2 regions of the Paenibacillus sp. FSL K6-1566 genome follow, and region 2 is predicted to be linked to the other one. Evidence: riboswitches for the same ligand, from Rfam matches in the RefSeq annotation. Region 2 holds a riboswitch; the other holds the start of a gene.
What was found. Region 2 has a riboswitch for cyclic di-AMP ahead of NST08_RS00145 (3D domain-containing protein). Riboswitches for the same ligand answer to the same signal wherever they lie in the genome.

Region 1 (5,845 bases), 5.5 Mb from region 2:
AGCTGACGGACGACCTGTTTCACCGGTGGGGCATCATGCCCGATATTCGGATGGAGATCGATTCCTTCGAAGCGATCGTCCGCTTGATCCCGACCTGCAAAGCAGCGGCCCTGCTTCCGAAATCATACCTCCGTCCGCAGCTGCTCTCCGACAACGGGCTTGTGGACATTCACATCCCCGCGCTCATGGAGACGCGGCGGACGACCTCGCTGATTTACGGGGATGCTTCAGAGCTTAGCAGCGCCGCCCGCCGCTGGATTAACGAAACCGAGGTGCTCTTCCGAAGCCTTGCGGAAGAGAAGCAGCGAAAAAACCTGACGACCTAGAGATCGTCAGGTTTTTTTATATTATTTCTGCTGCAGATTCACGACTTCCGTCTCAAACCGCTCCACATTGTCGTTGGAGCCGATGACGACCATAACATCGCCGGCGTTGACCACGTCCATCGCCGTCGGCGCGACGATAATGCCGGATCGCTTGTTGAGGGCGACCACCGTGACACCGTAACGGACGCGCGTGTTCAGTTCGCTTAACGTCTTGCCGTCCATACAATCGGTTACCGTCATTTCCACGATCAAATAATCCTTAGATAATTCGATATAGTCGAGCAGATTCGGCGTAACCAGCTGGTGAGCCACACGGATTCCCATATCCCGTTCGGGGAAGATGACCCGGTCCACACCCAGCTTCTGCAGCGCCCGGCCGTGCAGCACGGAAATCGCTTTGGCCACGACGGTCGATACGCCAAGCTCCTTGAGCAGGATGGCGGACAGAATGCTCATCTGGATATCGTCTCCGATCGCGACGATCCCGCAGTCGAAGTTGCGGATGCCGAGCGATTTCAGCATCTCCTCATCCGTAGCATCGGCGACCACCGTATGGGTCAGATACTCGCTCATATCCTCGACGACCTCTTCGTTCCGGTCAATGCCGAGAACCTCATAGCCTAGTTCCATTAGTTCCAGTGCCAGACTCGAGCCGAACCGCCCCAAACCGATCACTGCAAATTGCTTTGGTTTCATGTCTCTCCTATACTCCTTATCCAATAATCATTTTGCCTTCCGGATGACGATACAATTCTTTACCCTTTTTCGGACCGAGTGCATAAGCCAGCGTCAGCGGACCTAGACGTCCGGCAAACATCGTTAAGCTGATCAATATTTTGCCGAACACCGTCAAATCCGGCGTTAATCCCATCGACAAGCCGACGGTACCGAAGGCCGAGGTCGTTTCGAATAGAATCTCCAGGAAATCCGCATCCTCTGTCGTGGACAGGATCATGGATACCGTCAATACGAGCAGCAGCGCAAGAAGCGCAATCGTTAACGCCTTTAAGACCCGCTCCTGAGCGAGGCGAAACCGGAATAAGACGATGTCCTCACGCCCTCTCATCATTGCGAATACGGCCCCTACCATCACCATAAAGGTTGTCGTCTTGATTCCGCCCCCGGTCGATCCCGGCGACGCTCCGATAAACATAAGTATAATAATGAAAAATTGCGTAGCTTGCCTTAGGCCGCCGATATCAATCGAATTCGCGCCCGCTGTTCGCGGACTGACCGATTGGAAGAACGAGGCGAGCACTTTACCTCCCCCGTCCAAGGAGCCCAGCGTTAACGGATTGGTGAACTCAAAAATAAATATGATGATCGCCCCGATGAAGATCAACGCCCCCGACATCGAGAGAACGACCTTGGAGTGAAGCGACAGCTTCCTTTTTTGACGGAAATCGATCAAATCGGATAATACAACGAACCCGATGCCGCCGGATATGATCAACAGCATGGATACGATGTTTACCAACGGATCATCGACATAATCCGTGAGACTATGAAAATCACCGAACAGATCGAAGCCTGCATTGTTAAACAGCGAAACGGAATGGAACACCCCAAAATAGAGGGCTTTTCCAATAGGCATATCCCATGCCCAGCGCAGTGTAAACAGTACGGCAGCGCACGCCTCGAAGGTCAAGGAATAGATAAACACCCGCCGGATCAAACGAACGATCCCTTCGATGGAGGACTGATTCATCGCTTCCTGCAGAACAAGCCGGTCCTTGAGCGATATCCTCCGCTTGAATACCAGGGCGAACAGGGTTGCCATCGTCATAAACCCGAGCCCGCTGAGTTGAATGAGCAGAAGGATCACCGTATGTCCGAAAGCACTGAAGCTTGTGCCTGTATCCACGACAACAAGCCCGGTCAGACAGACGGCGGAAGCCGCCGTAAACATGGCGTCAATCCCGCTGATCGGTTCGCCGGTCCTGCTGGATACGGGCAGCATGAGCAGAATGGTACCGACCAGGATCGCCGCCGCAAAACCGAGCGCAAGGATCTGCGGAGGTGACAGCTTAAGCCACTTCATTTTTGAGTTCAAAGTTTCACCTTCTCCAAAAAAATCAAAGAAAAAAGACACTGGAAAACAGTGCCCTTCACGGTCTGGTTCCTGTGCAACAGCCTACGAGGTTAGCTGACGGATTCGGGCATTATCACAGGCCGCCCTATCCATGATCCGAAAGAGATCATGAAATTCACCCCAATTACATGGTTCCCCCGTTCTCATTACGAAATTCGGCTGGTTTATTCGGTTCCTTGAAGCATGATGTGATTATAACGCAATCCGGAAGCGAACCCAACGTCGTTTTTTTACCAAAAAGTCTTTAAATGAGCGCGAATTGGGCATATTCAAGAGTACAAGGATATGGTTCTCTAACGTTTTCGAAACCTTTCATTCATTTTCAGCGTTTTATTTCATTATTGGCCCTTTGGGATAAGCAGGGCTTGTTCTTCATATGTATGTTATATTGACTCTATGATCCGCTTTTTGCGGGGCCGGTTATTCATATCGGAAAGCACTAAAATTAAGAGGAGGAATTTCATGAACCGTGCCGAAGAGCCCCTGAAGCTGACACCTAACCTAAAGAAGCTTATCGCACCGGCCATCATCGGTCTGATCCTGTTTCTTATATTCCAGGTACTCCCATCCACTTCCTTCGAGTCGACCGATACGCCCTATCCGCAAATCATTTCCAAGGATGAGGCTGCGCAAGCGGCGTCACGGTTCGCTCGCGAACGTTTAGGGTTTCCTGCTTCCGAAGGGCAAGACCCCCTTGTTACATACCAGTCCAACTCCGAGCTGTACGGATATTTGGCCAAGGAAAAGAAGCTAAAGGAGTATAACAAGAATTACGAAGCCAAATACCCATATGACGTATACCGCGTCCGCTTCACCTTGCCGGGTGGCGATGCGCTGAACGTGGATGTGCATATGCAGAATGCCGGCATCGCGGGATTCTCCTATGATTCCGCCCGCTCCAGTTACGACAGGATCGAGCTGAATCAAGGGGAGGTCCGGAAGCAAATGCTGCTTCTGGTTGAGGAAGGCATGACGCTGGCCGAGAAGCAGGCGCTCGCGGAGCCGTGGCTCAAGTGGGCCGGATACGATGCGACGCAGCTGCAGCTTTCTACCCGGGAAGGCGAACCTAAGCTGAGATATACCGTCACGGAAGCCGCCATCGGGGATTCGAGGCTGCAGCTGGCATTTACCTTTGAACATGGGACACTGCGTTCCTTCGAGCCCGCGTTCTCGGTTCCGGCAGCGCATGCTGCCTATGTGAACAAGCAGACGCAGGATGCAACGCTGCTGACGCTGGTCGGGTACGGTTTGTTTACGCTTGTGCTCGGTATCCTGGCCATCGTCTACAGCGTCAAGACCAGAGCCTATACCTCGTTTAAGCGCGGTATCCTGCTGTCCGTCCTGTTGTTTGTCATCCAGATGCTGAATACGTACAACCTGGTTCCGGTCTTTAAGGCACAAGGAATGTCCGAGACCGGCATCATCGGGATGATGATCTTCTACGCCATCTACTCCCTCGTCTTCTCCGCCTTGCTCTATTTCTCGCTTGTCGGCGGAAGCGGTCTATGGCGGAAGGAAGACGGGCTTAATCCGTGGCCGCGTGCCAAGGAGCCCGGGTACGGCCGCTATGTCTTGGAAAGCATGAAGGTGGGCTATTTGTGGGCCCTCATTCTGCTCGGCATTCAGTCCTTGATCTTCATCGCGCTCGGCCTGACCTTGAACACCTGGTCCACGACCGATGCCTCGCAGTCGCCTTACAACATGCTCTATCCATGGCTGTTTCCGCTGATGGCTTGGCTGGCAGGCATTTCGGAGGAAGCGGTGTACCGGCTGTTCGGCATTAGAATGGTGAAGAAAATCGTGCGCAGCACCTTTGTCGCGAGTTTGATCACCTCGATCATCTGGGCGCTCGGCCATACGCTGTATCCGATTTACCCAGTCGTATCCCGCCCGATTGAGCTGGTCATTATCGGCCTGCTGTTCAGCTATATTTTCCTGAAATACGGATATATTGCGGCCATGTTCTCGCATGTCGTCTTCAACAGCATTCTCATGGGAATCAGCCTGGTCATGCTTCAAGGGACCCCTAATGTGCTAATCGGCCTGTTCTATATGGTGCTGCCGGCAATCGTGGCTTACGTGATCTATCGCTTGAATCCAACAAAAAAAGAGAAGCCGTATGTCACGACTCCTCATCACGAAGGGCATTGAGTATATCTGTAGCTAATTTTTCACCGATCGAAAGGGGCTTAAAGTCTTCGACTGAAGCCTCTTTTATTTTTTTGATCGAGCCGAAATGCTTCAGCAGCAGCTTCCGCCGCTTCTCGCCGATGCCCGGGATCGAGTCCAGCTTGGACGAAACCATCGATTTGCCGCGCTGCTCTCGATGGAAGGAGATCGCAAACCGGTGGACCTCATCCTGGATGCGCTGAAGCAGATAGAACTCCTGGCTGTCCCGCGGCAGGGACACCGGCTGCGGCGGATCGCCGACCATCAGCTGCGCCGTTCTATGCTTGGCATCCTTCACAAGCCCGCAGACCGGAATAAACAGTCCCAGCTCATTCTCCAGCACATCGATCGCAGCCGATATCTGTCCCCTGCCGCCGTCGACCACGATCAGGTCCGGCAGCGGCAGATTCTCCTTCAGCACCCGCTCGTACCGTCTCCGGATGACCTCACGCATCGTCTCGTAATCATCCGGCCCCTGCACGGTGCGGATTTTGTACTTCCGGTATTCCTTCTTATCCGGTTTCCCGTTTGTAAACACGACCATCGCCGAAACCGGATTCGTTCCCTGTATGTTCGAGTTGTCAAACGCCTCGATCCGGTTCAGGGATTCGATGCCGATCACTTCGCCGAGATTGGCCGCGGCAATCGATGTCCGCTCCTCATCTCGTTCGATTAAGCGGAATTTCTCATCCAGCGCAACCTTTGCATTTTCAATCGCCATCCCGACCATCTGGCGCTTTAAGCCGCGCTGCGGCACATGCACCTTAACGCCGAGCCATTCCTGCAAGGCAGCTGCACCTCCGGCGGCGTCCACCAGGCCGGCAGCCTCCGCCCGCTCGTTCTCGGCTTTTGTCGCGGCGGCCAGACGTTCGGCCTCCTCCCCTTGCCCGGGGCTTTCCGGACCGCCGGCCGAACCTGAGCCGGACGGGTCCTCAGCGACTGCTAAGGCAGGCGATCCAGCGGTATCGCCCTCACCGGCGCCTGGGGCCAGGCCGCTCTCGTTGGAAGCAGCGGCTCGGCTGCCTGCTCCCTCCGATATCGAATCATTCTTGGCTGCGATGCTGTCTTGCGCATCGGAGTCGGCCTCCTCAATCAAGATCGGTCCGGGAAGCAGGATTTCCTGCGGGACGGCAGGGTTATCGCTGTAGTACTGCGCGATGAAGGACATGAAGTCGCTGTGCGCGTCACCGTAGAACGGAAAAATCGACTTGTTGCGCTGCACCATTTTCCCCTGGCGCATATACAGAATTTGCACGCA
Region 2 (5,845 bases):
TGTATGGTGGATTACATCGTTGAGGTTGACCGTTTCCCGAACCGACGTATAGGCGGTCTTGGCGGCCACATAGACCGGGTCTAGGGCATGGATGAGAATTCTGCCCGGCGAGCTCGCAAAATTGGCTCCTGCCTGCAGCAGCGCTTCAAAATGCGACTGGCACGCTCCAGCCACGATAACCAAGGTATCCAGGTTCCGCTCATATTGCCGGGCCACCTGGATCGCCGATACGAAGTTATGCGAATTTTTGTAGCTGTCCAGACTGTATAAATCATACGGCTGTCTTCGCTTAAGAACCCCGTCATGACCTGTAATCACGACGATATCGGGTCGAACCCGCGGAAGGAGCCGATACAACGTATCGGCCATCGCCGATTCATTCACATAATGGCCTTCCGCAGGGACCCGAAGCTGGTTATAAAGCGCCATGCTCTTCTTCAGATACTGGGGATCCCCGTCCAGATGCAGGACCTTGCCCGGAACGTCGAAATATCCTTTAGCAGCCTGCGGGCCGCCGTTATTCCTAAGGCTCTTCAGCTGCCGCTCACTTTCTTCCTGTCGGCGCTTCTGCAGGCTCTCCAGCGTCTCATTCGCCTTAATCTGTGCCTGCTTCGTTCGCTCGCTTACGGCGGGATGCGGTACCTGGATCAGGTCATCGGCGGGAGCGTCGGCCAGCAGCCGGAATTCCGTGCCTTTGATGACGATAAGATTATGCCGCAATCCTTCTACCCGGAACGTTACATCGCCGCCGTAGGATTTACGAACGACCAAGTCTCCCAAGTTCATCACAACATCACCCCTACCCTATGGTATGGGCTAATGGAGCCATTGGTTCGTCATGGCGGCAATTTTCCCTCAGGCGGCTTGCCTTGACCTGATTGAATATCCTAAAGCCACGACCAGACCACACTTCGTTCCGTTTCTAACGAATCCCCGCCTCATACAGGACATTGCTCAGCCGTGCGTACTCCTCGATGCTCAGCGTCTCTCCCCTGCGCTTCGGATCGAGCCCCGCTTCCTCCAGCAGCTGCTCCAGCCGCTCGCGTCCTTCATCGGCGAAGAACCGGCTCTTCAGGTTGTTGGCAATCGTCTTTCGCCGCTGGGCGAATGAGGCTTGAACCACCTCGAAGAAAAAGGACTCATCCTCAACCGAAACCGGAGGCTCCTCCCTTACCGCGAGCCGAATGACGGCCGATTCCACATTGGGCTGCGGGATGAACACGGTATGCGGAACGATGCAGACGAGCTTCGGCTCGCTGTAATATTGAACTGCAATGCTGAGGCTTCCGTAATCCTTGCTTCCCGGCGCTGCGGCCATCCGCTCGGCGACCTCTTTCTGAATCATGACCACAATATTCTCCAGCGGCAGCTTCTCTTCCAGCAGCTTCATCAGAATAGGGGTCGTCACGTAATACGGCAGATTGGCGACAACGCTTACCTTCCCCACCTCCGCGAAATCCTGGCGGAACAGCTCGTGCAGATCCACCTTAAGGACATCTCCATGATGAACTTTAACGTTATCGTAAGGCTCCAGCACTTCCTTAAGAATCGGAATCAGGCGCTGATCGATCTCTACTGCGGTAACGGCTCCGGCCATCTGAGCCAGCTTCTCTGTTAACGCCCCGATGCCGGGACCGATCTCAAGCGCACCTTTCTCTTTATCAAGGCCGGCCGCCTCCACAATCTTGCCCAAAATATTCTGGTCGATCAGAAAATTCTGTCCCAGGCTCTTCTTAAAGGAAAAGCCATGGCGGGCAATGATCTCCTTCGTGCGTCTAGGTGTCGATATATCTTCCATCCGGTTCATATCAGCTTTGGCCTCCCTCTTCCAGCTGCGCAAGCGCCGCCAGAAACTCTTCACGCGATATTTGAAACATCGCCATACGTTTATGGAACTGCTTGGAGTTGCAATACCCGATACCCAGGACATTTCCCATGAACATTCTCCGGGCTGCAGCCTCCGGATGAGCCGTCAGCCCCGCATCGATCATATCCTCCAGGCTGATCTGACTCTCCGCCCCCTCAAATGAGGTGTGGACGCGATCCAGGGCATGCCGTATAGCCTCCGGAGATGCGTTCTCGACTCCGATATCGCCCTTGCGCGTCGCATCCGCCTCCGGTATGAAGGCGTGCTTGCAGCCGGGGACATGACGGTCGATGATCTTGCGAATCCGTTCCCCTGCATGATCGGGGTCTGTCAGGATAATAACCCCCCTGCGCTCCTTCGCGAGGGCAATACGGCGCAGCGTATGCTTATTAATAGCAGAGCCGCCGGTCTCGATCGTGTCGGCATCCACCGCACGCTTGATCGCTACCGTATCGTCCCTGCCTTCAACCACAATTACTTCTCGGATCATAACGTTCTCTCTTCCTTCCCAAAAGGACACATACCGCCTGTCCGACCGTTCTCCTTGAATCGGCATCGGCTGAAACCATACGGCGTATTTTTTACATGATGGCCCCAAAATGCGACCAATACGCCGCAAAATAACAAAAGAAGAGGAGTTTCTCCTCTTCTTCATTATGATCTATTATAAGCTAAATTCGTTAGCATTAGAATGGCAATGTCATTAGAAAATGGGATTCATTAGTTCAAATCAGGCTTTACGGGACCGATCACATAAACGGTGCGCCCCGATTTCCGGCCAAAGTTCATGGCCGCTTTCAGCGAATCGTAATACACATCAATTTTATGTCCCTTAATCGCTCCGCCGGTATCCTCTGCACGGCGGAAGCCAATGCCTTCGATGTACACCCACCAGCCGATCGGAATGATGCTCGGATCAACCGCAATCGTCCGGCCCTCGGTAACCCGTGTTCCGGAAGCCGTGCGGGTTCCGATTCCCTCCTGCTCAGCGGAATATGCGGTCATTGAAACATTATTCAGCACTTTCTGGTATTTGAAATCGACACCCGCTCTGGAGATGACGTTATTCTCCGTCGCTTTGGCGGTGGATACCTTTCTAGTGCCCGTAAGCTTCGCTGGGGCAGACTTCACATTTGGAGTCGCTGCCGCTTGAAGCACGACAGGCTTCTCTACCTTCTTCGTGCCTACGGCAATAATTTTGTCCTTCGTCTTACGCTCGACCTCTTGCGAGACCTTCGTCTTGGATACGAGCTTGCCGTTATGGTACACCTTCTCGTAGTGATGAACGAGAACGCCCGGCTCGCCCCGCTGAATGACACGGTTATCACCGCGCTCCAGCGACGGATCCGCAGTCTTGATGACGCGGAACTCACGGTTCTCCTTCTCCGATACGGTCTGCTTCGTAACCCGAACGATTTGAATGTCCATATCACTGGTAAGCTTGGTGTCCTGTGACGGCTTTACTATATCTTCACCCTTGATCGTAATGCCAGCTTCTTTGAGTACACTATCGACCGTGTCCTGGGTCGTGAATATGGTTTTGGTGGTGCCCCCTACTGTTACTTTAACTGGGATTGCACGGTCAATGATAATCCGGTCCCCATCCTGGATCGTCCCGTTTAAAGGCATCGAGACCTGATCCTGCGGATTCAGCGTGATCGCTTGCTCATCCAGCAATTCCTGAAGCAACGATCCTCTGGTTTCTACCGTGGTTACGCGGCCATCGACCACAATTTGAACTTGCTTGCCCGATTGATCATGGATAACCAGCGATACGAGAAGTGATACCGTAACAGCCCCCATGGCGCCGAGCATCATCAATTGACGCAAATTCTCATGCTTCCATCGCAATGCGTAAGACATGCTGGATGATTGTGATTCATGGGTTTCTTCAGGTTGAAAAATGCCCACTATTCCATCCTCCTTCATAGTCCCGCCGTCTTAGGTAACGCATGAATGCCTTTGACGTGACTATAGCAGTTATTCTCGCAAGGCGTGCTGCTATCTATCTAACGCCCTGCGTCAATCCCCGTCTTCCCGTTCACCACTAGGAATCACCTCCTGTTTACCAACAGTATGACGACACCTTCTCCAATATTCAAAAATAAAAGAAGCCAGCGTGAAAGAGTACTAGAGGCTCTAACGTGGCTTCCTGATGATTGAAATCATGGAAATGGTATGCACGAGAATTCCCCTCTTACTTCGCTTACGGAGTTAGCTGTCGGGTTCGGACGTAAGAGAGACGCCCTAGATTCGGTCGCCCGCTCATGGCGAGGACCTTCACATTCACCCCAAAGACCCGATAAAGAAATCATATACGGCTCGTGCACGACAGTTTACCATGCACGGCAGTATCGGTTCCCCCGTTCCCCAAACTTCGGAGATTAAGCGAGACGGTTCATGAAATATGATCGCTGAAGTTTCAGCTTTGCAAACTTGCAGCTTCTTATCACTGAAAAGATGATATCCTGTTTCCATGCAGGTTGTAAAGGAACAATCAAGCACATTTTTTGATGTAAATGGTTAAAAAATTGTAAAACAATCGTCTTTTCAGGTTAAAAAACTTTAATTAATCGCAATTCCTCACTATTTCATCGCTTTTGCTCCCGTTTTCATGAAATACCAAATCGTTCCAGAGCATTTTTAGTGGTAATTTGGACCAGTTCATCGAAGGACATGCCCCGAATTTCGGCTGCCGTCTCGGCCACCAATTTCACATAAGCGGACTCATTTCGCTTCCCTCGGAAGGGGTGTGGAGTCAGGTAAGGCGAGTCCGTTTCAATGAGCAGACGATCGAGCGGAACCTTGGCCAGAACCTCCTTCGGCTGCTTGGCATTTTTGAACGTAATCGGCCCGCCGAACGAAATATGAAAGCCCATATCCAGGCATAACTTGGCCGTTTCCCAGCTGCCCGAGAACGAATGCATCACGCCGCCAACCTCATGAGCCTTCTCTTCCTTCAAAATCTTCACGATATCCTCATGCGCATCACGGTTATGAATTACAATCGGCATATGGAGCTCCCGGGCCAGTCCGATTTGGCTGCGAAGCACCCGGTGCTGCACCTCCTTCGGAGACGTATCCCAATGATAATCGAGGCCGATCTCTCCGATCGCAACGACTTTCTCATGACTGCAGAGCGAAGCGATCCATTCCAGGTCGCCCTCCTCCATCGTGATCGCATCCACGGGATGCCAGCCTACCGCCGCATATATAAAATCATATGTCTCCGCCAATTCCATCGTGGTCGGAATCGTCTCGCGATTAAATCCGATATTGATCATCCGGCTAACACCGGCTTCAAGCGCCCGGGCAATCGTCTCGTCCCGGTCCTCGTCGAATTGGGGAGCATCCAGATGGGTGTGTGTGTCGAACAGCATGTTCTCTCCCACTCCTTTCTTGTCGATCCTTGATCGTATCTTATCCGGCACAATCTTTATCATTCCGTTCTATGGTTGTCCATTATCAATGCCTCGTGCGTCCGGCCTTGAACCAGGTCCATCCATGATCCAAGCCCATGGTCCATCGAATATAACGGACTCATCCCTACCTGCGAAATAAATCCGCAACTTCGGCCGGCATCCGGTCAAGCAGCGGCTCTAACCTCTCCTCCGGGTAATATAGATAATTCCGGCCCTTATGGATCCCGCTAATGGAGCGCACGATATCGGACACCTCGGAAATTTCCCGAAGCTGGTCATGCCGGTCCAGCAGCAGAATTTGCTTCTCGTTCAGCGGCATGCCCGAATGAAACTTATCATAAGGAAGATCGGTCGGAAAATCAATCTCCACATCATATGCGGGATCAAGACCCGCCTCCCGAAACGCCTGGCGGATGGCGTCGATTGTCTCCGGGTTGCCGGTGTCGATTTCTATATATTTATAGAGCTTCCGATGGATGAATCGGCCGCATAATTCGCTAAGGAGCTGGTCTTGCTCGGCCGTCCATTGCAGAAACGCCGTTTGAATGAGCGCCTC

Region 1: linked by a shared signal. The riboswitch ahead of NST08_RS24485 (TrkH family potassium uptake protein) and the one ahead of NST08_RS00145 (3D domain-containing protein) in region 2 are both predicted to bind cyclic di-AMP.

The regions. Positions count from the first base shown of each region.
Region 1 covers NZ_JBBOSR010000001.1:5,488,981-5,494,825, forward strand. Annotated here, with positions in the region: gene NST08_RS24475 (LysR family transcriptional regulator) at 1-326, shown strand, start outside; gene NST08_RS24480 (potassium channel family protein) at 348-1,022, opposite strand; gene NST08_RS24485 (TrkH family potassium uptake protein) at 1,039-2,367, opposite strand; cyclic di-AMP (ydaO/yuaA leader) riboswitch at 2,443-2,589, opposite strand; gene NST08_RS24490 (CPBP family intramembrane glutamic endopeptidase) at 2,881-4,569, shown strand; gene uvrC (excinuclease ABC subunit UvrC) at 4,541-5,845, opposite strand, start outside.
Region 2 covers NZ_JBBOSR010000001.1:29,220-35,064, reverse strand. Annotated here, with positions in the region: gene yabG (sporulation peptidase YabG) at 1-786, opposite strand, end outside; gene rsmA (16S rRNA (adenine(1518)-N(6)/adenine(1519)-N(6))-dimethyltransferase RsmA) at 923-1,807, opposite strand; gene rnmV (ribonuclease M5) at 1,809-2,357, opposite strand; gene NST08_RS00145 (3D domain-containing protein) at 2,588-3,778, opposite strand; cyclic di-AMP (ydaO/yuaA leader) riboswitch at 4,055-4,268, opposite strand; gene NST08_RS00140 (TatD family hydrolase) at 4,480-5,247, opposite strand; gene NST08_RS00135 (HD domain-containing protein) at 5,414-5,845, opposite strand, start outside.